2 regions of the Clavibacter phaseoli genome follow, and region 2 is predicted to be linked to the other one. Evidence: predicted binding sites of a transcription regulator. Region 2 holds the regulator's gene; the other holds the start of a gene.
What was found. The regulator HrcA, encoded in region 2, represses chaperone genes, less so after heat shock. The targets are predictions, from matches to a motif close to TTNGCACTCGNNNNNNNCGAGTGCNAA.
Positions count from the first base shown of each region.

Region 1 (14,699 bases), 600 kb from region 2:
GCGGCTGCCAGGAGCGCGCGCTGCGCCCCGACGATCACGGCGCGGGCGCCGCTCACGGCGGAGACGACGACGCGCGCGCCGGCGACCGCGCGGATCAGCGCGGCCCGGTCGGTGTAGGCGGCCTCGACGACCTCGACGCGCGGGTCGTCGCCCCACGCCTCGGTGGCCGCGGCGCTGCCGGGCCGGGTGAGGACGCGGACGCGCGCGCCGGCGGCGAGCAGCTCGCGGACGATGCGGCGGCCGAGGTCGCCGGTGGCGCCGGCGACCACGACGGGGCCGGACGGGGATGCGGATGCGGGGTTCGAGGTGCTCATGCGGGGTCTCCATCTGGGGTGGTGCTGCGCGCCGAGCGGCGCGAGCGGTGGGGGGCGGCGACGGGCTGCTCGAGGCGCGCGGCGTCGGTGTCGGGCTCGCCTCGGTCGGCAGGACCGGCGTCGGCCGCGGCGGCGGCGTCGCCGATGCCGACGGCGACGCGGGCGAGGAGGCGGCGGAGCGCGATGCGCTCCTCGGGGTCGAGGGCGCCCATCAGGCCGTCCTCCACCTCGCCGAGCGCGACGCGCGCCGTCGCCAGCAGGGCGCGCCCGGCGGCGGTCGGGACGACCTGGCGGATCCGGCGATCCCGCGGATGCGGCTGCCGCTCGACGTGCCCGCCCTCGGCGAGCGCGTCGATCACGTAGGTCATCTGCGTCTTGTCGATGCCGAGCCGCTGCGCGAGCGCGAGCTGCGACGACGGCTCCTCCGTGGTGATCGCGACGAGCACCTGGTACCCGCGCGGTCCGCCCGGGACGTCCGCCACGGCGCCCTGCGCCGTGCGCACGAACCCCTGGTACACGGCCTGGATGGACCAGCCGAACTGCGTCTCGATGCCGCCGGAGCCCCAGTCGATGCCGGCGGCGTCCACGTCGGCGCGGTCCGGGTCGTGGGTCGCGGCGGATGGGCTCATGCAGAGATCATATCTAGACGAGATCGTCTTCTGTCAAGATCATATCCCGACGCGGTGACCGCGACCGCTGGGTCAGCGCCAGGTCGGCGCGTCCCCGCCGAGCGCGGTGGCGATCCACGCCGGGGAGAGCGACGCGGGGCCCACGCGCAGGGGCGACGCCGTCATGCGGGCGTCGCCGAGCGGGGTCGTCACGCGCCGTGGGGGCTCGCCATCCGCGTCCTCGATCGCGCTCGCCGCGTCCGGCGACGGGGAGCGCGGGAGGGCCAGCAGGGCGTGCGCCGTGCGGGCGAGCGAGAGCCGCCAGGCGGATCCGCGCCCGGTTCCGGCCCGCCGCGCCAGCCCCGCGACGGCGCAGGCGGCGGCGAGGTACCCCGTGCTCCAGTCGAGCGCCTGCACGGGCAGCGGCACGGGCCGGTCGCCACCCGCCGCGACCATCCCCGCGTGCGCGATCCCGGACGCGCTCTGCAGGATCGAGTCGAAGCCGCGTCGCCCCGCCCACGGTCCGGTCCACCCGTACGCGTCGACGGCCACGTCGACCAGGCCCGGGCGGATCCGCTCCCTCTCCTCCCGCGGGAACCCGAGCGCGTCGAGGGCGCCGGGACGGTAGCCGTGCACGAGCACGTCCGCGCCGGCCAGCAGCTCGGCGAGGCGGGCGCGCCCGTCCGGGGTCCGGGCGTCGAGCCGCGCGGTCCGCTTCCCGGCCATCACGAGCGGCAGCACGGCGGGCTCGTCCCAGCCCGGCGGATCCACGCGCAGCACGTCCGCGCCGAGGGCGGCGAGCGCCTGCGTGCACGCCGGGCCGGCGATGACGCGCGTGAGGTCGAGCACGCGGATCCCCGCGAGCGGCGCCTCCGCGGTGGGCCGCCAGCCCGCCGTGCCTGTGTCCCGGCCGCCGTCCTCCCGCGCGACCAGCGGCTCGGCGGCGACCGCCCGGCCGGCGTCCGTCGCCGCCCACTCGCCTGCGCTCCGGAGAGCCGCCGCGACGCCGCCCGCCGCGACGACCGCGTCCTCGAGGGCGATCGCGTCCCACCCGGCGATCGCCCGGGTCAGCGCCGCGGCGTCGGCGTCGGGCGCGCAGCCGGTGACGGCGAGCAGCGCGGCGCGGTGGCGTGGCGCGTTGGCGTGCGTGCGGATCCACGAGCCGTCGCGCGTGGGGAACGAGCCGGAGAGCGGATCCCACGGCGACGGCAGCGCCCACCCGACCGGCGTCACGTGCTGCCCGCACCACGTCTCGGCGCGACCGCGGTGGACGACGACCTCGCTGGCGCCCGGCAGCCCGACGGCCTCGTCGAGCGCGACCACCGCGCCGCCGAGCAGCCCGAGCGCGGACACGGCGAGATCCGTGACGGGCAGCGCAGATCGGAGGGCGCCGCGGCCCACGACGCGCGTCGGGGCGGTAGCGCCCAGCACGGCGGCCGCGGCCGCGAGCCCGGAGGCGTCGTCGGGTGCCGGGGTCGTCATGCCCGCACGCTACGCCGGCGGCCGGGCGCGGATCAGCCCCCGAACGGGCGCAGCGACACCGACTCGAGCGTGCCGTCGCGGGTCTGGTCGACCACGAGGCGCACGGCGCGAGCGACCGACGCGGGCTCCAGGTAGCGCGTCTCGTCGTACTCGCCGCCCTCCTTGGCGCGGAGCTCGCGCTGCATGTCGGTGGCGACGCGGCCCGGGTGCACGCTCGAGACGCGCACGCCGTGCGGGCGCTCCTCCTCGCGGAGGGCGTCGCCGAGCGCACGGAGGGCGAACTTGGATCCCGCGTAGACGCCGCCCGTGGGATTCGCCGTGAAGCCGGATCCGGAGTTGACGAGCACGACCTGCCCCTTCGCCGCCCGGAGCGCGGGCAGGAGGACGCGCGTCACCTCGGCGACCGCGAAGACGTTGATCTCGAAGACCCGCCGCCACTCGTCGACGGGCGTCTCCGCCACCGCGTCGCCGCCGATCACGCCGGCGGAGTGCACGAGCACGTCGAGGCGGTCGAGCTCGGGGACGAGGTCGGCGAGGCCGCCCGCGGCGAGGTCGGCGGCCCAGCCGACGGCGGCCGGCAGCGTGGCGGCGAGCGCGTCGACGGCGTCGCGGTCGCGGCCGTGCACGATCACGCGGTGGGTGCGGCCGAGGTCCTCGGCGACGGCACGGCCGATGCCGCGGGTCGCTCCGGTGACGAGGGCGACGGGGCGGGCGTGGTCGGTCATGGATCCTCCTGGGTCGCGGTCCTCCAGGCTACCGACGGCATCCGGCCACCCGTCCGGCGCGCTCCGGGGCATGACGTAGCGTGAAGGGGTCCGCCGCCCGGCGGCCCGCCGCCCGAGAGGATCCGCCCGTGCACGCCCGCTTCCCCGCCAGCCTCGAGGTGCTGCGCCAGGAGGCCCGCGACGAGCTGGACGCCGTGATCGAGCACCGCTGCCGGAACGGCGACGACCCGTGGGAGGTGATCCCGCAGCTGCCGACCGTGGACGAGCACGTCGTCGCGACGCTCCGGCAGGACGCGCTCGAGGCCGACGGGATGGCGGAGGAGCTGGCCCGCGTGCGCCACCCGTCGACCGCGCCGGGCGTCGTCGCGCGCTTCGAGTACCGGCTGCTGCGCGGCATCGCGCTGGAGCACCCCGACCTCTCGCGCGCGGTCTGGACCCTCATCGGGCGCATGGAGCGCGACCTCCGTCGCCGCTCTTGAAGAGGTGGTCAGCGGTGCATTCGCCCTCGGCGAACGGCTTGGCACTCGCCTGGGTCGAGTGCTAATCTCGGCGTAGTTGAGCCGAGGGGGCTCAACCCCGGAGATCATCAGAGGAGTCGAGCATGAACATGACCTTCGATCCGTTCCGCGAGCTGGACCGCGCCATGGGAGCGCTGGCCGAGACCCGCCAGGCGAACCGCCCGATGCCCATCGACCTGCACCGCGAGGGCGACACCTACGTGCTGGCCGCCGACCTCCCGGGCATCGACCCGGGCTCGGTCGACATCGACGTGGACGGCCAGCTGCTCACCATCCGCGCCGAGCGCACCCTCGCCGGCGACCGGGACGTCCGGTGGCTGACCCGCGAGCGCGTCGCCGGCACGTTCCTCCGCCAGCTCACGCTCGGCCAGGGCATCGACACCGAGCGCATCTCGGCGCACTACGCCAACGGCGTGCTGAGCGTCACCATCCCCGTGAGCGAGCGGGCGAAGCCGCGGAAGATCCAGGTCACGTCCGACGAGCCGCAGGGCCAGGAGGGCCGCACGCTGACGGTGGAGCAGGGCGCGCCCGTCGCGAGCTGATCCACCCGGGCGCCGACGAGGTGCCGCCACGACGAGGAGCCGTCGTCCGCGAGAGCGGGCGGCGGCTCCTCGTCCGTCCGGACCGCGTCAGTCGGCGAGCGGCTCGACGGCGCCGGGCACGACCAGCCGCCAGACATCGTGCCGGCCCTCCTCCGGACGCAGGTACAGGCGGTACCGCCCGTCCTCGGCGAGCGGATCCGCGCCGTCGTAGGTCACGGGCTCGCCCGCCGTCGTGCAGTCGACGGACGGGGAGATGACGTCGATCGTGCCGTCAGGCCGCTCCCCCGTGATCACGGGCGTCGGGCTCGTCTCGTGGACGACGTAGACGCCCGTGATGTCCACCGTGCGTCCGCCCGTGATGACGTCAGCCTCCACGATCAGCGTGGCCCCGTCGTCCCAGTCTTCCGGGCCGGAGGTCAGGATCCAGTCCCGGCACATGCCGCTGCCGCCGCCGGTCGTGCAGGCGGCGAGCACCCCGACGGCGAGAGCCGCGAGGACCGCGACGGTCACGCGCCGGCCGGACCCGCCCATCCCCGTCATGCCGCCAGCCTGCTGGACGTCAGGCGCCGTGGCGAGGCCGCAGCCCGGAATGGGGCGCGAGCGGGTTCCGCAGCGATCCGTGGATCTGCATCACGGGCGCCTGCAGGTCGACCATGCGCCGGTTGTCGCGCAGCTGGAGCCGGTTGAGGCACGAGCGGTCGAACGACGGCGCGAAGAGGTCGAAGCGGGCGAAGCGTTCCGCGAGCTCCGGGTGGGCGCGCTCGTGGTCGGCGAGCGCCTCCGCGGCCACGCGCCAGAGGCCGTCGGGGCCGAGGTCGTCGCGGTCCTCGAGGAGCGCCGCGGCGAAGCGGAGGAAGCCGTCCATCACGTCGGTGAAGACCGTGAGGGTGCGCTCGGCCTCGGGGATCTCCATCCGGATCCGCCGCACGTCCTCCGGCAGCTCGCGCTCCGTGTCGAAGAGGGCGACCTCCTCGGCGATGTCCTTCATCAGCACGCGCACGACGACGTGGTCGCGCAGCACGAGGATGACGTTCTCGCCGTGCGGCATGAACGCGAGGTCGTGCGCGAGGAGCGCGTGCGCGAGCGGCACGAGGTAGGCGTCGAGCCAGCGGCGGAGCCACGCGGCCGCGCCGATCCCGGACGCGTCGATGAGCGCGCCGATGACGGTGTCGCCGTGGGCGTCGACGTGCAGCAGGCTCGTCATGCTCATCAGCCGCTCGCCCTCCGCGAGGCCGGGCACGGGCGACTCGCGCCAGAGCGCGGACAGCATCTTCCCGTGGGCGTGGCCGGGCGGCAGCGCGGACTCGACCCGCTCGTCGCGCACGCCGACCGCGGCGACCTCGCGGAGGATCCCGAAGCCGAGGCGCGCGAACTCCTCGTCGCCCGTGACGAGCGCGTGGACCCAGTCGTTGATCGCCGGGGTCACCGCCATGTACGCCGGCGAGAGGCCGCGCGTGAAGCCCATGTTGAGGATCGACAGCGACGTCTTCACGTAGCAGCGCTCGGGGGTCGTGCGGTTGGCCCACGTGCGGATGGACTGCTGCGCGCCGTACTCGTCGTCGCCCGTGCCGAGGAGCACGATGTCGCGCCGGGCGACGAGGCCCGCGAAGGTCACGGTGACGACGTTCTCCCACTGCCACGGGTGCACGGGCACGAGCACGCGCCCCGCGGGGTCGATGCAGAGCTCCCGCATGCGGGCCCGGAAGCGGGTGCGGGCGGATGCGCCGAGCTCGGCGTCGAGGAACGCCTCGCGGTCGAGGCCGTCGATCGCGGTGAAGCGGGCGAGGCGCTCGTGCACGGCGAGCCAGAGGATCCGCACGTCCTGGGCCGCCTCGGGCGCGTACCTGTCGTGGTCGTCGAGGTCGAAGCCGATGCGGCCGTTGGTCGCGACGAAGCACGGGTGGCCCTCGTCCATCGTCGACTCGACCTCCGCGTACGACGCGGTGAGGAGCCCGCGCGCGTCCGGCACGTCGCGGAGGCGCGAGAAGGCGGCGGCCGAGAGCGTGCTCTGGATCTCGTCGAGGTAGACGGGCAGCACCTCGTCGGTGATCCCGAGGCGGTCGCGGAGGTCGAGCACGAGGTCGGTCGCGTCGAGCTCGGCGGGCGCGCCGTCGACGGTGCGGCGGATGCTCGCCTCGTCGACGTCCCAGTGGTCGAGCTCGAGGATCCTGGCCCGGTACGCGTAGGCGCTCCGGCCGTCGGCGCTCGCGACCCGGTAGTCCGCCCAGGCGCGCGGGTCGTGCGGGCGGCGGGGCTCGCCGGGCGCGCACTCCGGCTCCACGCGCTCGGGCGCGATGAGCAGCTCGTGCGCGAACTCGGCGAGCGCCTTGCGCACGAGGTGGCGGGTGGCGGCGGCCCAGACGTCGGGTCGGAGGTGCGCGGCGGGGTGGACGCGCGGGTCGGGCTCGGCCGCCGGGAGGGCGGGCGTCGCGGGATCCGTCGCGCGGTCGTGGGTGAGGGTCATGGGGTGTCCGTCCGTCGGAGGGGTGTGCGGGAGGAGCGCGTCGTCGCGCGCGACGACGCTGAGGAGCGCGTGCTTCGCGCCGAGGTCGACGACCCGGAGCGGCCGGAAGCCGACGAGCTCGTTGAGGCGCTGGATCCGGGTGTTCCGGACGTCGGGCTCGACGACGAGGCGCCGCACGGCCGGATCCCGGAGGAGGTGCGCCACGACGTGCCGCATGACCGCGGTCGTGAACCCGGGCAGCGGGTCGCCGGCCGGCGGCGCGACGAGCAGGTGCATGCCGCGGTCGCCGGGGAGCGGATCCAGGTGCGCGCCGACGGGGTCGTCCGCCGGGTCGTAGGCCTCGACGAGGAATGCGGGGGCGCCGTCGTGGAGGCCGATCCAGGCCTCCCGCCGCGGATCCGCCTTGATGGACCGGTACTCGGCCCGGACCTCGTCGAGGGTCGCGTGCTCCATCTGCCAGAAGCCGGCGCGGGTCGCCGTGACCCAGGCGTGCACGAGCGCGGCGTCGGCGTCCGGGTCGAGCGGGCGCAGGTCGAGCCCATAGGCAGGGAACTCGGCGGCGGGCGCCTCGACGGCGGGCGCGCTCACGCGAGCACCCCCGATCCGGCCGCGGGCACGTCGTCGGGCAGCCCGAACTCCTGGAACGCGATCCGCTCCTCGACGGCGTGGTGCTCGTGGCCGGTGATCGCGCGCAGGATCCGCGAGTTGCGGTGCGCGGTCATGCCGAGGTCGGGCGCGACGAAGCCGTGCGTGTGCACCTCCGCGTTCTGCACGAAGAGCGTGCCGGCGTCGTCGACCGTGTGCTCCCGCGCCACGTCGAGACGGCCGCGCGCGTCGCGGCGCACGCGGTCGCCGAGCCCGTCGAGGATCCGCGGGGCCGACGCGTCGTAGCCGCTCGCCATGATCACCGCGCCCGTGGGCCAGTCGCGCTCGGCGCCCGTCTCCGCGTGCCGCAGCCCGAGGACCGCGCCGCCGTCGGGCGTCGCGCGCGCCGACACCACCTCCGCGTTGGTGAGCAGCCGCGTCGGCACGCCGGACCCCGCGTCGCCGCCTGCCGCGAGCCGCCCCTCCGCCCGCAGCGCGTCGAACGCGAGCCGCTTCCGGTACAGCGCCTGGAAGATGTCGTCGATCAGCTCCGAGTCGATGCCCTTGTACAGGTTCCGCTGCTCGCGCAGCAGCGCCTCGCGTGCGTCCGCGGGGAGGCCGAAGAAGTGGTCGCTGTACTCGGGGCTCGTCATCTCGAGCGTCAGGCGCGTGTACTCGAGCGGGAAGAACCGCGGCGAGCGCGTGATCCAGTCGAGCCGGTAGCCGCGGGAGTCCACGTCCTCGAGGAGGTCGCGGTATATCTCGGCCGCGCTCTGCCCGCTGCCGACCACCGTGATGGCGTCCCGCTCCTGCAGCGCGTCCTTGGCGCCGAGGTAGCCGGAGCTGTGCACGACGCCCGGCAGGTCGCGGACGGCCGCGGGCAGCCACGGCGGCGTGCCGACGCCGACCACGAGGGCCCGGCCGAGGTGCACGTGCGCGACGCCCGCCGCGTCGACCGACTCGACGACGTACGCGCCACGGGCCTCGTCGAACGAGACCGCCCGCACGTCGCGGTCGAGCTCGATCCCCCGCGCGCGCTCCGCCGCCCACCGGCAGTACGCGACGTACTCGCTGCGCAGCACGAAGAAGTCCTCGCGGATGTAGAAGGAGTACAGCCGCCCGATGTCCTTGAGGTACGCGAGGAACGAGAAGCGCGAGGTCGGATCCGCGAGCGTCACGAGGTCGGCGAGGAACGGCGTCTGCAGGTGCGCGGTCGGCAGCATCATGCCGGGGTGCCAGTCGAAGCGCGGCTTCCGCTCGAGCACGACGAGGTCGAGGTCGAGCGGGTCCGCGAGGCAGGCGAGCCCGAGGTTCGCGGGGCCGAGGCCGATGGCGACGACGTCGTGGACGCGGTCGGCGGCGGCGCTCATCGGCCGGCCTCCGCGACGGCGACGACGGCCGCGGCGGGCGCGCCGGCAGCCGCGTCGCCCAGCCCGGCGTCGAGCGCGTCGCCCGCCGCCACCACCATCCCGAGGATCTCCGCGATGTGCGCGTCCGTCGTGGCCGGGTTGAGCAGCGTGAGCTTGAGGTGCGCGCGCCCGCCGACGCGCGTCGCGGCGACCATCGCCCGACCGGAGTCCTGGATCGCCTGGCGGATGCCGCGGTTCACGGCGTCCGAGCGGGCTCCCGCGTCGGGCCCCGCGGATCCCTCCCGCTCCCCCGCCGGCACGTACCGGAACACGAGCGCGCTGATCTCGGGCCGCACCACCACCTCGAGCGCCGGATCCCGCCACAGCGCCGACCACGTGCGGTCGGCGAGCGCGATCACGTCGTCGAGCATCCGCCCCACCCCGTCGGCGCCCACCGTCCGCAGCGTGAGCCAGAGCTTCAGCGCGTCGAAGCGCCGCGTGGTCTGCAGCGACTTGTCGACCTGGTTCGGGATCTCCTCGTGCGCGCGATCCGCGGGGTTGAGGTAGTCGGCGTGCAGAGTCGCGTGCCGGAGCGTGCGGCCGTCGCGCACGAGGAGCGCGCTGGAGCTCACGGGCTGGAAGAAGGTCTTGTGGTAGTCGACGGTCACGGAGTCGGCGCGCTCGATGCCGTCGAGCAGGTGCCGGTGCCGGAGCGACGTCAGGAGCCCGCCGCCGTAGGCGGCGTCGACGTGCAGCCAGATTCCCTCGCGCCGGCAGACGTTGCCGATCGCGGGCAGCGGGTCGACGCTGCCGAAGTCGGTGGTGCCGGCGGTCGCGACGACGGCGATGGGCAGGAGGCCGGCGGCGTAGCAGCGCGCCAGCTCGCGCTCGAGGGCGTCGACCCGCATCCGCTTGGCGTCGTCGCTCGGCACGCGCACGACCGCGTCGGGGGCGAGGCCGAGGATCCGGGCGCTCTTCTCCACGCTGAAGTGGCCGACGTCGCTGACGAGGATCCGCATCCGCTGCCGGTCGGCCATCGACAGCCCGTGCACGGCCGCCGCCTCGTCGCGGGCGACGAGGAGCGCCTGCAGGTTCGACTGGCTGCCGCCGCTCGTGAAGACGCCGTCCGCGTCGTCGCCGAGGCCGGCGCGGCCCGATGTCCAGTCGATGAGCGCGCGCTCGATGAGGGTCGCGCCCGCGCTCTGGTCCCAGGTGTCCATCGACGTGTTGACGCTCGAGAGGATGAGCTCCCCCGCGATCGCCGGGATGAGGATCGGGCAGTTCAGGTGCGCGACGTAGGACGGGTCGTGGAACCAGACGGCGTCGCGGAGGTACAGGTCGTCGAGCTCGTCGAGCGCGTCGTCGAGGCCGCCGAGCGGGCGGTCGAGGTCGAGCCCGGCGAAGGATCCGCGGAGGCGCTCGGGCGTGATCCCCGTGAACGGGCCGTCGGCGCGGCGGGCGGCGGCGCGCACGTGGGCGGCGGCGGCGCGGAGGGCGGCGTCCCAGCCGGGGAGGGAGCGGTCGGAGAAGAGCTCGGCGGCGGGATCCGCGTCGGCCGCGAGCGGGTCGGCGCGGGGGTCGGCGAGCGTCGGATCGGAGGGGCGGGAGGCGTGCGGGGAGAGGGTCATGGGTCCTTCGTCGGTTCGATGGGGAGCCGTGTCCGGGTCACGAGCACCAGCGTTGGTTAGGCAAGGCTCACCTAATATGGAGGCGCTCGGACGGGAACGCAACCCGGCCGACGAGGACTCGCGGGGAACCTCCGCGAGGCGCTGTCGCGACCCCGTTTCGGGGGCGCGGGCACGGAGGTCACGTCGTCGTCCCGCTCGTAGGGTGGGGGCATGAGCGACGCAGACGACCCCACCGACGGCATCCGCACCGGGCGCGGCCCCGGCGATCCCGACGGGCTGGTGACCGTGGACGACGTGGTCGGCGACGGCGACTCCCCCGCCGGAGTCGGTGACGCGGTCCGCGAACCGGACGGCACCGGCTACGGGCACGCGGAGGAGGACACCCTGGAGGTCGAGGACGCGGATCCCGCGACCGCCGACTACCCCGAGGTCCCCGACAACCGGGCCGTCACCGCCGCCGACTCGCACATGAGCGCGCCGGCCGACGACGCGTCCGGCCACGTCGACCCCGAGGGCCGCTGACGTGACGGATCCCGCAGGAGGCGCCCCGCGTCACCCGCTCGCCGAGCCAGCTCCCATCGACGCCGACTCGGTCGCCGAGCGCGCGGAGGCCGCGGAGGAGGACGCCCGCGAGGACGCGCCCGACCCGTTCGGCGAGGGCCCCGACGACCAGTGATCCGCTCCCGGCGCGCGGCGACGACGCGTTCCGGACACGACACATGAGCGTTGCCTGAGCGCCACCACACAGCTCTCGGGGCCGAGCGTAGCGTCGAACGCATGGACACCGACGACCCGCGCCTCCAGCCCGCGGACACCTCAGACACCCGGCAGGACAAGGACTTCATCTCGCAGAGCGAGGACGACACGCAGGTGAAGCAGAGCGAGCAGATCGTCGAGACCGAGGGCGTCTCCGACGACGTCCCCGCCGCCGCGGACGACGTGCAGGTGCTCCCCGGCTCGGGCGGACCCGACGACGTCGGTGAGATCGACGTGGATCCCGACGAGCTCAACCTCAGCGGCGACTCGATCCCCGGCCACCCCAAGCCCGAGGCGGGTGAGTGACCGTGACCGATGCCACCTCCGCCACCCCCGCTGACGACTCCACCGGCGACGACACCGCCCTCGACACCGAGGCCCTCGCGAACGACACCGTCGTGAACGACGCGGTCGCCGGCGAGACCGTCCTCCCGGACACCGACGAGCCCGTCGAGGAGCCCGACGACGACGCCGTCATGGGCGCCGACGCCGAGCCCACCGCCGACGTCCTGGGCGTCGACGGCGAGGCCGAGCCCGTCCTCGCCGACAACGAGCTCGCCGGCCAGGACATCGACCTGGACGACACCCCGCCCAGCTGATCCATCCCCCCTTCCCGCACGCAGACCACAGCACCAGGAGACACATGAGCACCGACCAGTACACGTTCCAGGACCCGACGAAGATGTACGCGGACATCCAGCCCAGCGCGCAGCAGCAGGACGGCCCCGGCCTCGACTCCGCGCTCGACGACACCGCGGACCGCGGCGAGAAGACGTACCGCGGATCGAACCGCCTCGAGGGACGCAAGGCCCTCGTCACCGGCGCCGACTCCGGCATCGGCGCGGCCGTCGCCATCGCCTACGCCCGCGAGGGCGCGGACGTCGCGCTCTCCTACCTCCCCGAGGAGGAGGAGGACGCGAAGAAGGTCGTCGCCCTCATCGAGGAGGCCGGTCGCAAGGCCGTCGCCATCCCCGGCGACATCGCCACGGCGGAGTTCAGCCGCGAGCTCGTCGCGAAGGCGGTCGAGGGCCTCGGCGGCCTCGACATCGTCGTCAACAACGCGGGCAAGCAGCAGAACGTCGACGCGCTCGAGGACATCTCGGACGAGGAGTTCGACCTGACCTTCAAGACCAACGTCTACGCGATGTTCTGGATCACGAAGGCCGCGCTGCCGCACCTCAAGCCCGGCTCGTCGATCATCAACACGTCGTCGATCCAGGCCTACGCGCCGTCGCCGAACCTCGTGCACTACGCGACGACCAAGGCCTCGATCAACGCGTTCTCGAAGGGGCTCGCCGGCCAGCTGGCGCCCAAGGGCATCCGCGTGAACGTCGTCGCGCCCGGCCCGATCTGGACCCCGCTGCAGACCGCGGGCGGCCAGCCCGAGGACGCGCTGCCCGAGTTCGGCGAGCAAACCCCGCTCGGCCGCGCCGGCCAGCCCGCCGAGCTCGCGCCCGCCTACGTGTTCCTCGCCTCGAACGAGTCGAGCTACGTCATCGGCGAGACGCTCAACGTCAACGGCGGCATGCCGACGCCGTAGCGGACCGCGCCCCGGCGCATCGCACCACCGCACCGCGCGACGCCCGGGTCGACCCGCAGGTCGGCCCGGGCACCGTCGCGTCCGGCCCGCGCGTCGTCGCGGCCGCCGGGACGCGTCCCGCGGACCGGCCTAGGGTCGGGAGATGACCGCCCTCCCCGCCCGCGCCGCCGGATCCGCGCTCGCGGGGATCGTCGCCGCCGTCCGCCTCCTGCAGCACCCGCGACCTCTCCACCCGCACGGTGTCGCCCTCACGGGGACGCTGACGCCCGTCGCCGGTCGCGTGCCGTCCGGGCTCGCATGGCTCGACGGGCTCGACGCGCCGCTCGCGGTCGACGCGCGCCTCTCGCGCTCCGTGGGGCTGCCGGCGGCGCTGCCCGACGTGCTCGGGATCGCGCTGCGGATCCCGGACGGCGGCGGCACGACCGTCGACGTGGTGCTCGCGTCCACCGGGCTCTCCCCGGCGGGCCGCTTCCTGCTCGCACCGCGCCGATCGATCTCGGGCGCGGCCCTGTCGACGCTCATGCCGTACCGCGGATCCGCCGGGCCGGTGCTGCTGGGCCTCGTCGCCGACCGGGAGCCGCGCCTCCCCGGATCCCCCGCCGACCTCGGCCGGTCGCTCGCCGAGCGGCCCCTGCGCCTGCGGCTCCTGCACGCGACGCCGCGCGGATCCTGGCACGTCGCCGCCCGCATCGAGCTGACGCACGACGCCGCGGGGCCGCTCGACACCGCCGCGCGCGCCGATCCCGTGCTCGCCGCCCCGCCGGGCGACACCACCTACGCCTGGACCCGCCGCCTCCGTGCCCCGGGCTACCGGATCGCCCGCGCGGGCCGCCCGGTCGCCTCGCGGCACGTCGCGCGCGATCCCGACGCCTGACGGGCGCCCGCGCCCACGTCGCCGACCGTGCCCTTGTCACTGCTCGCGGTCGGGCGTTGCCTGGAGTCAGCGCGCCGACGGCGGCGCCGGAATCGGCAGGAGACCCCATGAGGGAGCTGAAGCTCGTCGCGTCCATCACGCGGATCGAGGACGCGCAGGTGCTGGATCCGGTCGTCGACAAGGTGAAGGGCGTCGTCACGGCGCTGCTCAAGCCACGCGCGCTGGCCGACCTGCTGCACGGCGTGCCGTTCGGCCACCCGCTGCACCCGGTCGCCGTCCTGGTCCCGACCGGTGCCTGGCTCTCCTCCGCGGTCCTCGACCTCCTGCCCGGCAACGAGGAGGCCAGTCGTGCCCTCGTGGGCGTCGGGATCCTCAGCGCGGCGCCCTCCATCGTCTCCGGCTACGCCGACTGGTCGCAGCTGCACGAGCAGCAGATGCGCGTCGGCATCGTGCACTCGGCCGCGAACGCGCTCGCGACGGGCCTCTACGGCCTCTCCTGGATCCAGCGCGCCCGCGGCAAGCACACCAGCGGCAAGGTCCTCGGCCTCGCCGGCCTCGGCCTCGTCTCCGCGGGCGGGTTCCTCGGCGGCCACCTCGCCTACCGCCAGGCGGCGGGCGCCAACCACGCCGAGGACGTGCCGCACCGCTTCCCCGCGGGCTGGCAGGAGCTCGGCCACCTCGACGAGCTGCCCGACGGTCGCCTGGCATCGCGCGACGTCGCGGGCCTGCCTCTCCTCGTGCGCCGCAACGGCATGACGGTCGACGCCCTGGGCGACGTGTGCAGCCACCTCTCCGCGCCGCTCCACGAGGGCGAGCTCGGCACCGACCCGAAGACGGGCGAGGCGTGCGTCACGTGCCCGTGGCACGACAGCGTGTTCAGCCTGAAGACCGGCGCCGTGATCCACGGCCCGGCGACCGCGCCGCAGCCGCGCTTCGAGACGCGCGTCACGGGCGGGCTCGTGGAGGTGCGGCTGCCGAACGCGGGCTAGGCCGTGGGATCCCGGTCGACGGATCCGCGCAGCGTCACCACCGCGAGCACCGCGCACCCCGCGAAGACGACCGCACCCGCGACGGTCGGCAGCGCGATGCCGGACGTCGCGAGCACGCCGCCCAGCGCGGATCCCGCCGCGAGGCCGAGCAGGCTGACCACCCGGCCCGCCGCGCCCACGCGCCCGAGCAGCTCCGCGGGCACGAGCCGCTGCCGGAGCGACGTCGCGCAGATGCTCCAGACCACGGCGTGCAGGATGTAGAGCGCGAGCAGGATCCCGGCGACGATCGGGTCCCGCGTCACGGCGAGGCCCGCGAGGCTGGCGG
Region 1 is NZ_CP040786.1:565,964-580,662, reverse strand. It holds gene FGI33_RS02705 (NmrA family NAD(P)-binding protein) at 1-314, opposite strand, end outside; gene FGI33_RS02700 (MarR family winged helix-turn-helix transcriptional regulator) at 311-943, opposite strand; gene FGI33_RS02695 (CoA transferase) at 1,016-2,404, opposite strand; gene FGI33_RS02690 (SDR family oxidoreductase) at 2,437-3,129, opposite strand; gene FGI33_RS02685 (hypothetical protein) at 3,258-3,608, shown strand; gene FGI33_RS02680 (Hsp20/alpha crystallin family protein) at 3,731-4,189, shown strand; gene FGI33_RS02675 (hypothetical protein) at 4,277-4,729, opposite strand; gene FGI33_RS02670 (GNAT family N-acetyltransferase) at 4,749-7,241, opposite strand; gene FGI33_RS02665 (lysine N(6)-hydroxylase/L-ornithine N(5)-oxygenase family protein) at 7,238-8,608, opposite strand; gene FGI33_RS02660 (pyridoxal phosphate-dependent decarboxylase family protein) at 8,605-10,215, opposite strand; gene FGI33_RS02655 (hypothetical protein) at 10,426-10,737, shown strand; gene FGI33_RS02650 (hypothetical protein) at 10,739-10,891, shown strand; gene FGI33_RS02645 (hypothetical protein) at 10,993-11,277, shown strand; gene FGI33_RS02640 (hypothetical protein) at 11,274-11,570, shown strand; gene FGI33_RS02635 (glucose 1-dehydrogenase) at 11,615-12,511, shown strand; gene FGI33_RS02630 (hypothetical protein) at 12,654-13,385, shown strand; gene FGI33_RS02625 (Rieske (2Fe-2S) protein) at 13,493-14,374, shown strand; gene FGI33_RS02620 (MFS transporter) at 14,371-14,699, opposite strand, start outside.
Region 1: a site for HrcA is predicted at 3,647-3,673, ahead of FGI33_RS02680 (Hsp20/alpha crystallin family protein). Genes of this name have one in related genera too.

Region 2 (14,699 bases):
CGGCGAGGCTGACGGCCTTGACGGCCGCGTCCTTGTCGCCCGCGGTGATGGCGGTCTTGACGGAGCGGATGGCCGTCTTCAGCTCGCTCTTCACGGCCTTGTTGCGCTCCTGGGCCTTCTTGTTGGTGCCGATGCGCTTGATCTGCGACTTGATGTTTGCCACGTGTTATGTCTTCCGTTCGAGTTGTCGTCGTATGAGTTGCCGCTCAGCGAGAGAGGGCGCCTGCGGCGATACCGCGTGATCGGGGAGGATCACACGCAAGCCAACAGGCGACGATACCAGGTCGCGGCCGGGAAATCAGGCCGCGAAGCCCCGCGCGTCGCGGTCGTGGCGCGGGACGTCCTCGCCGGGGCGCACGAAGCGGGTCTCGGGCTCGTCGTCGAGCGCGTTCCGGATGCGCGCGAGGAAGTCGGCGGGCATCTCCGGGAGCGCGTCCACCGGCCACCACGCGACCTCCAGCGACTCGTCGTCGTTGACGCGCGCCTCGCCCGAGACGTAGCGGCAGCGGAACGTGAGGTCGAGGTAGCTGGCGCGATCGCCGTTGGGGTAGGTGATCTCGCCCGTCGTCCCCACGGCGACCAGCCGCTCGACATCCACGGTCACGCCGGTCTCCTCCTCCGCCTCGCGCCAGGCGCCCACGGCGGGCTCCTCGCCGGGCTCGAGGATCCCCGAGACGGGCGCCCACGCGCCGGTGTCGCCGCGACGGACGAGGAGGACGCGGGGGCCGTCGAGGATCACGGCCGTGACGCCGGAGAGCCACAGGGGAGCGGTGCCGACCCGCTCGCGGAGGGAGACGATGAAGTCGGGGATGCCCATGCCGCGAGCCTATCGACGCGGAGCGGGCGGGCGGGCCGGCCGATCGGAAGCCGCCCGACGCCCGCGCGACGGCGCCCGCCCCCCCCACCCGCGGGAATACGCTCGATGCCGTGCCCCGTCTCGCGCCCCACATCCCGTCCGTGCCCGAGTCGGGCATCCGCCGCATCCTCGAGCTGTCCTTCGAGGTGGACGACGTCATCGCCCTGGGCGTCGGCGAGCCGGACGTGCCCGTGGCGCCGCACATCCGCGAGGCCGCCCGCGTGGCCTGGGCGGAGGACCGCACCGACTACACCGCGAACGCGGGCATCCCGGAGCTGCGCGCCGCGCTGGTCGAGAAGCTCCGCCGGGACAACGGGCTCGACGTGCAGACGGAGCAGGTCTGGGTCACCGTCGGCGCGACGCAGGCGCTGTACCAGGCGATGACGCTCACGCTGGGCGCGGGCGACGAGGCCCTCGTGCCGGATCCCGGCTACACGACCTTCTCGATGGGCGCGCGCATGCTCCAGGCCGAGCCCGTGACCTACCCGCTCCTGCCCGAGCGCGGCTTCCTGCCCGACATGGCGGAGCTCGAGCGGCTCGTCACCGCGCGCACGCGCGTCCTCGTCGTCAACTCGCCGTCGAACCCGCTCGGGGCCGTGTTCCCGCGGGAGACGCTCCGCGAGCTCCTCGCGTTCGCGCGCCGCCACGACCTCTGGGTGATCAGCGACGAGGTCTACGAGTACTTCGTGCACGACGCCGAGCACGTGAGCATGGCGAGCCTGCAGGAGCCGGGGGAGCAGCGCGTCCTGAGCGCGTTCTCGCTCTCCAAGACCTACGCGCTGACCGGGGTCCGCGTCGGCTACCTCGTGGTGCCGAGCGGGATGACGACGACGATGCGCACGGTCCAGGAGGCGACCATCAGCTGCGTCAGCGCGCCCGCGCAGTGGGCGGGCGTCGCCGCGGTCACGGGCGACCAGTCGCACGTCCGGCAGGCGATCGCCCACTATCGCGAGAACCTCGACGCGGCCACGGCCCTGCTGGAGGAGCGGGGGATCCGGCACCTCCGGCCGACCGGCGCGTTCTACCTCTGGATCGACGTGTCCCACGCCTCCGACGGCGACGTCGCCGGCTGGGCGGAGCGCTTCCTCCTCCGCGACCGCGTGGCCGTCGCCCCGGGCAGCGCGTTCGGCCGCTCGGGCGAGGGGTGGATCCGCGTCTGCGTCGCCGCCGACCGCGACGCGCTCCTCAAGGGCATCCGCCGGCTGCCGGCGCCCGGCGACGCCGTGCCCGGGCCCGCGCCCGCGACGGACGCGGCGACACCCGCGTCCTAGGCTCGGAGCATGCCCCTCTCCGACAGCACCGCACCCGTCCGCGCCTCCGCCTCCTCCGTCACCGCGATCGTCGGCGGCCATGTCGTCCCCGTCGACGCCGCCCCGATCCCGGGCGGCACCGTCCTCCTCCGCGACGGCCTCGTCGCCGCGGTCGGGCAGGGCGGCGACGTCGAGGTCCCCGAGGGCGCGACCGTCATCGACGCCGCCGGCCGCTGGGTCCTCCCCGGGTTCGTCGAGGCGCACGGCCACGTCGGCATCCACGAGGAGGCCAACGGCCCCGCGGGCAACGACACCAACGAGATGACCGACCCCGACATGAGCTCGGTGCGCGCGATCGACGCCATCGACATCGACGACGAGGGCTTCCGCGACGCGCTCAAGGGCGGCGTGACGACCATCGTCGTGAAGCCCGGCTCCGGCAACCCGATCGGCGGCCAGTCCGTCGCGATCAAGTCGTGGGGCGGCCGCACGATCGACGAGCAGCTCGTCAGCGACTCCGTGAGCGTCAAGAGCGCCCTGGGCGAGAACCCGAAGCGCGTCTACGGCGCCAAGGACCGCACGCCGTCCACCCGCCTGGGCGTCGCCATGGTGATCCGCCGCGCCTTCCGCGACGCCGAGGACTACCGCGCGGCCCGCGACCACGCCGCGAAGGAGGGCAAGCCCTTCTCGCGCGACCTCGGCAAGGAGACGCTCGTGCGCGTGCTCGACGGCGAGCTCGCCTGGGACCAGCACACGCACCGCCACGACGACATCGCGACCGCGATCCGCCTCGCCGACGAGTTCGGCTACCGCCTGGTCGTCAACCACGGCACCGAGGGCGACAAGATCGCGGACGTGCTCGCCGAGCGCGGCATCCCCGTGATCTTCGGCCCGATGATCACCTCGCGCTCCAAGGTCGAGCTCCGCGACCGCGCCGTCGCGAACCTCGCGGCGCTGCACCGCGCGGGCGTCCTCGTCGCGATCACGACCGACGCGCCCGTCGTGCCGATCGACTTCCTCGTGCACCAGGCGTCCTTCGCCGTGAAGGACGGCCTGCCCGCCGACATCGCGATCCGCGCCATCACCGCGAACCCCGCCGCGATCCTCCGCCTCGACGACCGCGTCGGCGCGCTCACGCCGGGCCTCGACGCCGACGTCGTGATTTGGTCGGGCGACCCGCTCGACGTCCAGTCGCGCGCCGAGCACGTCATCATCGGCGGCAGCACGGTCTACACCTGGGCCGACGGCGTCGGCACGACGGTCGAGCGCCGCACGCGCTTCGGCGCGTGAGCGACGCGCCGGGGGCGGCCGCCCCGCGCACCGCGGTCGTCGCGGGCGCGTCCGGCTTCATCGGCCAGGTGCTCGTGCGCGAGCTCGCCGACGAGCGCTACCGCGTGCTCACGATCGGCCGCTCGGGCGCGGACGCGCGCTGGGGCGACGAGGACGGGATCCGCCGCATCGTCGACGGCGCCGACCTGCTCGTGAACCTCGCGGGCAAGAGCGTGGACTGCCGCTACGGCGTCGCGAACCGCCGGGAGATCCTGCGCTCGCGCGTCGAGACGACCGGCGAGCTCGCGCGCGCCGTCGCGGACAGCGCGCGGCCCGTGCCCGTCTGGATCAACGCCTCCACGGCCACCGTCTACCGGCACGCCACCGACCATCCGCAGACCGAGTCGACGGGCGAGCTCGGCGACGACTTCTCGCCGTCGGTGGGCCGCGCGTGGGAGCGGGCGTTCCTCTCGCCCGAGCTGCCCGCCACCCGGCGCGTGGCGCTGCGGATCGCGATCGTCCTCGGCCGCGACGGCGCGCTGCAGCCGCTCCTCGGCCTCGCGCGCTTCGGCCTCGGCGGCCCGCAGCTCGACGGCCGGTTCCCCGGACGCCCCTCCCGGATCCGCGCCGGCGCCCACCATGTGTTCCAGCCCACCCACGGCCGCCAGGTCTTCAGCTGGCTGCACATCGACGACCTGGTCGGCATCATCCGCTTCGTGCGCGACACCCCGTCGCTCGAGGGCCCGGTCAACGCGTCGAGCCCCGCGCCCGTCACCAACCGCCGGCTGATGAGGATCCTCCGTCGCGCCGTCGGCGTGCCCGTCGGGCTCGCCGCGAACCGGTGGATGCTCGAGGTCGGCATGTGGCTGTTCCGCACCGAGCCGGAGCTCGTGCTCAAGAGCCGCTGGGTCGTCCCGGAGACGCTCGAGGCCGCGGGGTACCGGTTCCGGTGGCCGGAGCTGGACGCGGCGGTCGCCGACATCGTCCGGCGCTGATTGTCCCGCGGCGCGCAGGCCATCGGGCGCGCGCCGCGGGGACGGCCCGACGGGCGTGCCGTGGGATGATCGTGGTTCCGCTCCACCGACGAGACCCGTAAGGAACGCGTGAGCCCCCTAGCATCGAAGGCCCTCCGGCCCGCCGCGACCGACCCCGCGTCCATCCGCAACTTCTGCATCATCGCCCACATCGACCACGGCAAGTCCACGCTGGCCGACCGCATGCTGCAGATGACGGGCGTCGTCGACTCGCGCTCCATGCGCGCCCAGTACCTCGACCGCATGGACATCGAGCGCGAGCGCGGCATCACGATCAAGAGCCAGGCCGTGCGCATGCCGTGGGAGCTCGACGGGCGCACGTACGCGCTCAACATGATCGACACCCCGGGCCACGTCGACTTCTCCTACGAGGTCAGCCGGTCGCTCGCCGCGTGCGAGGGCGCCATCCTCCTGGTCGACGCCGCGCAGGGCATCGAGGCGCAGACCCTCGCGAACCTCTACCTCGCGCTCGAGAACGACCTCACGATCATCCCGGTGCTCAACAAGATCGACCTGCCGGCCGCCGACCCCGACAAGTACGCCGCCGAGCTCGCCTCGCTCATCGGCGGCGACCCGTCGGACGTGCTGCGCGTCTCCGGCAAGACCGGCGCCGGCGTCGAGGACCTCCTCGACCGCGTCTCCCGCACCATCCCCGCGCCCGTCGGCGACCCCGACGGCGCCGCGCGCGCCATGATCTTCGACTCGGTCTACGACGCCTACCGCGGCGTGGTCACCTACGTCCGCATGATCGACGGCAAGCTCAGCCCGCGCGAGAAGATCTCGATGATGTCGACGCGCGCCACCCACGAGATCCTCGAGATCGGCGTCAGCTCGCCCGAGCCCACGCCGTCCGACGGCCTCGGGGTCGGCGAGGTCGGCTACCTCATCACGGGCGTGAAGGACGTGCGCCAGTCGAAGGTCGGCGACACCGTCACGACCGCCGCGCGCCCCGCGACCGAGGCGCTGCCCGGCTACACGGAGCCGCTGCCCATGGTCTTCTCCGGGCTCTACCCGATCGACGGATCCGACTACCCCGACCTCCGCGACGCCCTCGACAAGCTCAAGCTCTCGGACGCCGCGCTCGTCTACGAGCCCGAGACCTCGGTCGCGCTGGGCTTCGGCTTCCGCTGCGGCTTCCTCGGCCTCCTGCACCTCGAGATCATCACCGAGCGCCTCTCGCGCGAGTTCGGCCTCGACCTCATCACGACGGCCCCGTCCGTGATCTACGAGGTCACGAGCGAGGACAAGAGGACGGTCACGGTCACCAACCCGAGCGAGTTCCCGGGCGGCAAGATCGTCAGCGTCTCCGAGCCCGTGGTGAAGGCCGCGATCCTCGCGCCCAAGGACTACGTCGGCACGATCATGGAGCTGTGCCAGTCGCGGCGCGGGATCCTGCTCGGCATGGAGTACCTCGGCGAGGACCGGGTGGAGATCCGCTACACGATGCCGCTCGGCGAGATCGTGTTCGACTTCTTCGACAACCTCAAGAGCAAGACGGCCGGCTACGCGTCGCTCGACTACGAGCCCGCGGGCTCGCAGGACTCCGACCTCGTGAAGGTCGACATCCTGCTGCAGGGCGAGCAGGTCGACGCGTTCAGCGCCATCGTGCACCGCGACAAGGCGTACGCGTACGGCGTGCTCATGACGGGCCGCCTCCGCGAGCTCATCCCGCGCCAGCAGTTCGAGGTGCCGATCCAGGCGGCCATCGGCGCCAGGATCATCGCCCGCGAGTCCATCCGCGCCATGCGGAAGGACGTGCTCGCCAAGTGCTACGGCGGCGACATCACCCGCAAGCGCAAGCTCCTCGAGAAGCAGAAGGAGGGCAAGAAGCGCATGAAGATGGTCGGCCGCGTCGAGGTCCCCCAGGAGGCGTTCATCGCGGCGCTCTCGGGCGACACGGAGAAGAAGGCGAAGTAGCCGCGCGGGCGCCCGGCGTCCGTCCGGGCGCCACCGCCTAGGCTTGCCCCCATGCGCCGCAGCACCTACACCGCGACCGCCGTCACGTACGGCTCCGTCGGCGGCACCCAGGCCGTCGACCTCATGACCTACCCGCCCGAGGGCTACCGTCCCGCGGAGGCGAGCGCGCGGCTCGGCAGCGGCGACGAGCGCTTCGAGCAGGCCGTCGCCCTCCTCATGACCTGGGGCGTGCAGCGCGGCAGCGGCATCGAGGTCACCCGCATCGAGCAGGAGGTCCCCGACGACCCCGGCTACGCGGGACTCGAGTTCGACGCGGACGGGGTGCCCCAGGTCCCCGTCGACCGCCCGCGCGAGACGCTGTACGGCGACGACGGCACCGCGTGGATCACGTCGGGCACCTCGGCCGTGCTCCGCATGCCGTTCGGCCCGTTCCACCCCGAGGCGCCCGTCCGCGTCGTCTACACCGTGCAGGAGACCGACCGCGTCGGCTTCGCGTACGGCACGGTGCACGGCCACCCGCTCAGCGGCGAGGAGGCGTTCCTCGTCTCGCGGGAGCCCGACGGCAGCGTGTGGCTCACCCTCCGCGTCTTCTCCAGGCCGGCGTCGTGGCCGATGCGACTCGCGAGCCCGGTGCTCCGCGTCGTGCAGGGCGTCTTCATGCGCCGGTACCTCAAGGCCCTGCACCCGGCGGTCGCGTCCGCCTGATCCGACGCCCGCCGAGCCGGGTCAGCGCGCGGCGAGCCCGTCGAGGTACTCCATGACCTCGTCGTGGCCCGCCTGGAGGTCGGGCACCACGACGGCCGCGTGCGCGTCCGGCGACCGGAGCTGCGCCACGTCGTAGGCCCCCGTGGCGACCGCCACGAACGGGAAGCCGGCGGCCTCGGCCGCGACGCCGTCGGCGGGGGTGTCGCCGACGATCACGACGGTGGCCCCTGCCAGCGCCTCCGCGGCGCGGCGCGTGAGGTCGCTGCGGATCCGCGCCTCGTGCCCGAAGAACGACGAATCCCAGTCGAAGAGGTCGACGTCGAGCCCCGCGCCGTCGAGCTTGTAGCGCGCGCGGAGGGGCGAGTTCCCGGTGAGCAGCGCGTTCACCCAGCCGCGCCCGGCGACGTCGGCGACGAGCCGCGGGACCCCGACGGGCACCTCGCGCCGACCCGCGCCGTAGTGCTCGACGCGCGACATGCCCTCGAGCCGCTCGCGGACCGCGGCGTGCAGCGACGCGGGCAGGCCGTACAGGTCGAGGGTCTCCCAGATGATCTGGCCGTCGGTCTTCCCGTGCGCGTGGACCGTGCGGTCCTCGAGCTCCTCGCCCGCGGCGAGCTCGATCGCGCGGTGGTACATGCTGCCGGCGCGCGGGCCGTTGAGGAGGAGCGTGCCGTCGACGTCCCAGAGGACGTGCAGGGGCCGGGGCGAGGGGGCGTCGGTCATGCCCCCATCCTGCCGGAGGGCGGGGCGTCCCCGACGGCGCGCGCACCGGCGCACCTCCCGGCCGGGGGATGATGGACGGATGCCGTCCGCCCTGCCCCTCGCCGATCCCGCCCCCGTCGACGGCCTGCTCCCCGCCTCCGCGTCGGCCGGCGCCGACGAGCGCGCGTTCGGGGTCTACCTGCACGTCCCGTTCTGCCGCGTCCGCTGCGGCTACTGCGACTTCAACACCTACACGGCGCCCGAGCTGCGCGGCGTGAGGCAGTCCGACTTCGCGTCGCAGGCCGTGCAGGAGGTGCGCTTCGCCGGATCCGCGCTGCGGGACTCCGGCGTGCCCGCCCGCCCCGCCTCCACCGTCTTCCTCGGCGGCGGCACCCCGACGCTCCTCCCGGTCGAGGACCTCGTCCGGATGCTCGACGCCGTGCGCGACACGTGGGGCATCGCCGAGGGCGCCGAGGTCACGACGGAGGCGAACCCCGACAGCGTCGACGACGCCTACCTCGCGGCCCTCGCCGCCGGCGGCTTCACTCGCGTCTCGTTCGGCATGCAGTCGGCGGTCCCGCGCGTCCTCGCGACGCTGGAGCGGACGCACGACCCCGCGCGCATCGCGCCCGTCGTCCGCGGCGCCCGAGCCGCCGGCCTCGAGGTGAGCCTCGACCTCATCTACGGGACGCCGGGGGAGACCATCGACGACTGGCGCGCCTCGCTCGAGCAGGCCATCGGCGAGGCGCCCGACCACCTCTCCGCCTACGCGCTCATCGTGGAGCCCGGCACGAAGCTCGCGCGGCAGATCCGCCGCGGCGAGGTGCCCGAGCCCGACGAGGACCTCCAGGCCGACATGTACGAGCTCGCCGACCGCCTGCTCGGCGAGGCCGGCTACGAGTGGTACGAGGTGAGCAACTGGGCGCGCGGCGGCCGCCGCAGCCGCCACAACCTCGCCTACTGGCAGGGCCACGACTGGTGGGGCGTCGGCCCCGGCGCGCACAGCCACGTGGGCGGCGTCCGCTGGTGGAACGTCAAGCACCCGGCCGCGTACGCCGACCGCGTGCTCGCGGGCGCCTCGCCCGGCGCGGGCCGCGAGTCGCTCGACGACGCGACGCGCGAGGTGGAGCGCGTGCTCCTCGGCGCCCGCATCCGCGACGGCCTGGCCATCCCGACGCTCACCGCGGAGGGCCGCCGCCAGGTCGCGGGCCTCATCGCCGACGGCCTGGTGGATCCGCGCGCCGCGCTGTCCGGCACGCTCGTGCTCACGCTGCAGGGGCGCCTGCTGGCCGACGCCGTCGTGCGGCGCCTGCTCGAGGACTAGGCCGCCCGCCGGTCCTCAGAGGACGACGGCGCCCACCACGTCGCCGGCCTCGCGCTCGGCGTCGCTGCGCTCCACGCAGAACTCGTTGCCCTCGGGATCCGCGAGCACCACCCAGCCGCTGCCGTCCGCGTTGCGCCGGTCGGCGACGAGCGCCGCCCCGAGCGCGACCACGCGCTCGACCTCCTCGTCGCGCGTGCGGTCGTCCGGCGCGAGGTCGAGGTGGAGCCGGTTCTTCGCCGTCTTGGGCGTGTCCGCGCGCTGGAGGATGATGCCGAGCCCGGAGACGGGGTCGCCCAGCCAGGCGGCGTCCTCGCCGGGGAGGTTCGGCTCGTCCGGGTCCTCCGCGAAGCCGGTCACGCCGGCCCAGAAGAGGGACAGCGCGTGCGGGTCGCGGCAGTCGATCGCGACATGCCGGATCCTCGCGCTCACGGCCGATCGCCTACTTGATCCACCGGATGTTGAGCGGGTAGCGGTACGGGCGTCCGGCCTGCACCCGGGTGCCGCCGATGATCGCGAACACGATGTTGACTACGACCACCGCGAAGATCACGAGGCCGAGGAGCAGGCCGATGATGATCCCGAGGATCGGGATGACCCCGAACACCACCTGCAGCACGTTGAGGATGACGAGAGCGCCGACCACGTTGATGGTCCAGTTGGTCGCCTCCTTGCCCTCCTGGTCGGTGAACCGGCCGCGCTCGCGGAACACGAGCCACACGATGAACGACGGCACGATGAGGATCGCGAGGAAGTGCGTGAGCGACGCCCAGAGGCGGTCCTCGCTCGGGGTGAGCGGAGCGGGCGCGCCGTACGGGTGGGGATCGGGTGCAGACATCGCGGGGAGCCTCTCGGTGCCGGGCGACGACCGGGGGACGGCGGACGCGGACGGATCGTGGGTGGGGCCGGGAGCACCGGGCCCGTCCACGGTACCGCCGACGACGCGCGACCGGCAATGCCGAGCACCCGCTGACCCGCGGTACGATTGGCAGTCAGGATCGACGAGTGCCAGGAGGGAGCGCGATGGTCTCGGAACGCGGGCTCGACGTCCTCCGGGTGATCGTGCAGGACTACGTGTCCTCGCGCGAGCCCGTGGGCTCCAAGTCCATCGTGGAGCGCCACGCCTTCGGCGTCTCGGCCGCCACCATCCGCAACGACATGGCCCTCCTCGAGGAGGAGGAGCTGATCGCCGCCCCGCACACGTCGTCCGGTCGCGTGCCGACGGACAAGGGCTACCGGCTCTTCGTCGACCAGCTCGCCGACGTCCGTCCGCTCACGCCCGCGCAGCGCCAGGCGATCCACGTGTTCCTCGGCGAGTCCGTCGACCTCGACGACGTGCTCGCCCGCACGGTGCGCCTCCTCGCGCAGCTGACCAACCAGGTCGCGCTCGTGCAGTACCCGTCGCTCGCCACGAGCCACGTGAAGCACGTCGAGCTCGTGGCGCTGTCCACCACGCGCGTGCTCACCGTGCTCATCACCGACACGGGCCGCGTCGAGCAGCGCGTCGTTGAGCTCGCGGGGGACCCGGACGACGCGTTCCTCGCGGTCATGCGCACGCGGATCAACCGGGCCGTCGGCGGGCTCGGCCTCGCGGAGGCCGCGACCCGGCTCGAGACGCTGTCCGACGAGGTCGAGCCCGCCCAGCGCGCGGCCGCGTCCGTGCTCGCGGGCACGCTCGTGGAGCAGGTGCTCGCGAACCGGCAGGAGCGGCTGCTGCTCGCCGGATCCGCGAACCTCGCCCGCACCGAGCGCGACTTCCCCGGCAGCATCTCGCCCGTCCTCGAGGCCATCGAGGAGCAGGTGGTTCTCCTGCGCCTCCTCGGCGAGATGGAGGCCGACCAGCACGGCGTCTCGGTGAGCATCGGCCGGGAGAACGCCCCGTTCGGCCTCGGCGAGACCAGCGTGCTCACCAGCGGCTACAGCTCGTCCGGCGGGGTCCTCGCGCGCCTCGGCGTGCTGGGGCCGACCCGGATGGACTACTCCACCAACATGGCGTCGGTGCGCGCGGTCGCGCGCTACCTCTCCCGCCTGCTCGAGGAGCGGTGACGGCCCCGCGCCGGCGCACCGCCCCTGTTCCCCACGACCATCACCACCGAAGGGCCCGACGTGGCTGACCACTACGAAGTACTCGGCGTGAGCCGCGAGGCGACGCCAGAGGAGATCAAGAAGGCGTACCGCAAGCAGGCGCGCCAGCTCCACCCGGACGTCAACGACGCCCCCGACGCCGCCGAGCGGTTCAAGCTCGTGACGCACGCCTACGACGTGCTGTCGGATCCCCAGCAGCGCCAGCAGTACGACCTCGGCCCGCAGGCCGGGTTCGGCGGCGGCGGCGGGCAGGGCTTCGGCGGGTTCGGCGACATCTTCGAGACGTTCTTCGGCGGCCAGCAGGGCGGCGGCGGACGCGGTCCGCGCTCCCGCCAGGAGCGCGGCCAGGACGCGCTGCTGCGCGTGGAGGTCGAGCTCGAGGAGGTCATCTTCGGCGTGCACCGCGACCTCGAGGTCGACACGGCCGTCGTGTGCGACACGTGCCACGGATCCTGCGCGCAGCCCGGCACGAGCGCCGTCACGTGCGACATCTGCCGCGGCTCCGGCAGCATCCAGCGCCAGGTGCGCTCGCTCCTCGGCAACGTCATGACGTCGAGCCCCTGCGGCACGTGCCGCGGCTACGGCACCGTCATCCCGCACCCCTGCCCCACGTGCCAGGGCCAGGGCCGCGTCCGCGCGCGCCGCACCGTCCCGGTCGACATCCCGGCCGGCGTCGACACGGGCCTCCGCCTGCAGATGCCGGGCTCCGGCGAGGTCGGCCCCGCGGGCGGCCCCAACGGCGACCTCTACCTCGAGATCAAGGTCGCGCACCACGACGTGTTCAGCCGCAACGGCGACGACCTGCTCGCGACCGTCGAGGTGAGCATGGTCGACGCGATCCTCGGCAGCGACGCGCACATCCAGGCGCTCGACGGCGACGTCGACCTGGAGCTGCGCCCCGGGATCCAGAGCGCCGAGATCATCACGGTGCGCGGCCGCGGCGTCACGAAGCTCCGCGGCTCCGGGCGCGGCGACCTCAAGATCGGGATCCAGGTGGTCACGCCGCAGAAGCTCGACCACAAGGAGCGCGACCTCATCCAGCAGTTCGCGCGCCGCAACAAGGCGCCCGCGCCGCACCTCGCGCACTTCCAGCAGGGCCTGTTCCAGAAGCTCCGCGACCGCTTCCTCAACGTCTGACCGTGGCGCACTTCCACCTCGCGGACGACCTCGACGCGGCCGACCTCGCCGTCGGCCGCGTCGTCGCGCTCGGGCCGCAGGAGTCGCGGCACGCGGTGACGGTGAGCCGGGTGCGCGCGGGGGAGGGCCTGCTCGTCGGCGACGGGCAGGGCACCATCGCGTCCTGCGTCGTCACGACGGCGGATCCGCAGCGGCTCGAGCTCCGCGTGGAGTCCGTCGAGGCGCACCCCGATCCCTCGCCGCGCGTCGTCCTCGTGCAGGCGCTGGCGAAGGGCGACCGCGACGAGCTCGCGGTGCAGGCGGCGACCGAGCTCGGCGTCGACGCCGTGATCCCGTGGCAGGCCCAGCGCTCCGTCTCGCGCTGGGAGGGCCAGAAGGTCGCCAAGGGCCGGGAGCGCTGGCGGGCGATCGTCCGCGAGGCCGTGAAGCAGTCCATCCGCCCCCGCGTGCCCGAGGTGGAGCCGCTCGCGACGACCAAGGACCTCGTGCGCCTGGCCGCGACCGCGCGCGTTCTCGTGCTCGACCCGACCGCCGAGGCGCGGCTGTCGCGGCTCGACCTGACGACGGCCGAGGGCGACGCCGCGACCGACGTGCTGCTCGTGGTCGGACCCGAGGGCGGCATCAGCCCGGCCGAGGTCGAGGCGCTGCGGGCGGAGGGCGCGATCCCGGTGGCGCTCGGACCGGGGATCCTCCGCACGTCCACCGCCGGTCCCGCCGCGCTGGCGCTCGTCAACGCCGCGCTCGGGCGCTGGTGACGTCGCAGGTCCCGCGTAGGCTGGGCGCATGACCAGCACCGCAGAGCCCACCGTCTTCGAGCGCATCGTCGCGCGCGAGATCCCGGCCGAGATCGTCGCGGAGACCGACCGCGTCATCGCCTTCGAGGACATCGCGCCCAAGGCGCCCGTGCACGTGCTCGTGGTGCCCAAGTCGGCCGCGTACCGCGACGTCGTCGAGCTCGCCGCGGGCGACCCCGGGCTCCTCGCGGAGGTCGTCGGACTCGCGTCGCGCATCGCCGCCGAGCGCGCGGGCGGGCAGTTCCGCCTCGTCTTCAACACGGGGGCCGACGCCGGCCAGACCGTGTCCCACGTGCACGCGCACGTCCTCGCCGGCTTCGGCGGCCGGGAGGACCATGTCGGGCTCTGACCCGCGGGGCGGCGCGGCGGCCCACGAGGACCGCGTCGAGCAGACGGCGACGATGGACGGCGTGCTCATGGTGCGCCTCCTCGGGCCTCAGGACCGGCTGCTCCGGCAGATCGAGCGCGAGCACCCGGACGTCGACGTCCGGGTCCGCGGGAACGAGATCACGCTCGTCGGCACCCGGGCGGACGTGGCCGCGGCCCGTCGGCTCATCGACGAGGTCGTGGCGATGGTGGAGGACGGACAGCACGTGGAACCCCAGGAGATCGAGACGAGCGCGCGCAGGCTCGGCGAGGACGACGCGCGGACCCTGTCCGACGTGCTGAGCGAGGCCATCGTGCAGTCGCGCGGCCGCACCGTCCGGCCGAAGACGCAGGGCCAGAAGCAGTACGTGCAGGCCATCGACGAGAACACGATCGTGTTCGGCATCGGCCCCGCCGGCACCGGCAAGACGTACCTCGCGATGGCGAAGGCCGTCCAGGCGCTGCAGCGCAAGGAGGTCGAGCGCATCATCCTCACGCGCCCGGCCGTCGAGGCGGGCGAGCGGCTCGGCTACCTGCCGGGATCGCTCACCGACAAGATCGACCCGTACCTCCGCCCGCTGTTCGACGCGCTCAACGAGATGATGGATCCGGAGCTCGTCCCGAAGCTCATGGCCTCGAACACGATCGAGGTCGCCCCGCTCGCCTACATGCGCGGCCGCACGCTGAACAACGCGTTCGTCGTGCTCGACGAGGCGCAGAACACCACGCCCGAGCAGATGAAGATGTTCCTGACCCGTCTCGGCTTCGGCTCGAAGATGGTCGTCACGGGCGACATCACGCAGGTCGACCTGCCCACCGGGTCCAGCGGCCTGCAGCTCGTCACGCGCGTGCTCGACGGCATGGACGACATCCACTTCTCCCGCCTCACGAGCGACGACGTCGTGCGGCACACCCTGGTCGGGCGCATCGTGGACGCGTACACGCGCTACGACGCGGAGCGCAAGGCCGCCGACCACCTCCGCGCCGAGCGCCGCACCGCCCCTGGGAGCACCCGATGAGCATCGAGATCAACAACGAGTCGGCTATCGAGGTCGACGAGCCGCTCATCCAGCGCCTCGCCACCTACGCCCTCGACACCCTGCACGTGCACCCCGACGCCGAGCTCGCCATCGTGATGGTGGACGAGGGCGCCATGGAGCAGCTGCACGTGCAGTGGATGGACGAGCCGGGCCCCACCGACGTCCTCAGCTTCCCGATGGACGAGCTGCGCCCCGGCACCGAGGACCGCCCCACTCCCGCCGG
Region 2 is NZ_CP040786.1:1,167,989-1,182,687, reverse strand. It holds gene rpsT (30S ribosomal protein S20) at 1-163, opposite strand, end outside; gene FGI33_RS05505 (NUDIX hydrolase) at 299-817, opposite strand; gene FGI33_RS05500 (pyridoxal phosphate-dependent aminotransferase) at 928-2,127, shown strand; gene FGI33_RS05495 (amidohydrolase) at 2,137-3,396, shown strand; gene FGI33_RS05490 (epimerase) at 3,393-4,370, shown strand; gene lepA (translation elongation factor 4) at 4,479-6,326, shown strand; gene FGI33_RS05480 (DUF1990 family protein) at 6,378-7,031, shown strand; gene FGI33_RS05475 (HAD family hydrolase) at 7,053-7,754, opposite strand; gene hemW (radical SAM family heme chaperone HemW) at 7,834-9,057, shown strand; gene FGI33_RS05465 (VOC family protein) at 9,073-9,486, opposite strand; gene FGI33_RS05460 (DUF4870 domain-containing protein) at 9,497-9,892, opposite strand; gene hrcA (heat-inducible transcriptional repressor HrcA) at 10,078-11,100, shown strand; gene dnaJ (molecular chaperone DnaJ) at 11,161-12,276, shown strand; gene FGI33_RS05445 (16S rRNA (uracil(1498)-N(3))-methyltransferase) at 12,279-13,031, shown strand; gene FGI33_RS05440 (histidine triad nucleotide-binding protein) at 13,060-13,419, shown strand; gene FGI33_RS05435 (PhoH family protein) at 13,406-14,455, shown strand; gene ybeY (rRNA maturation RNase YbeY) at 14,452-14,699, shown strand, end outside.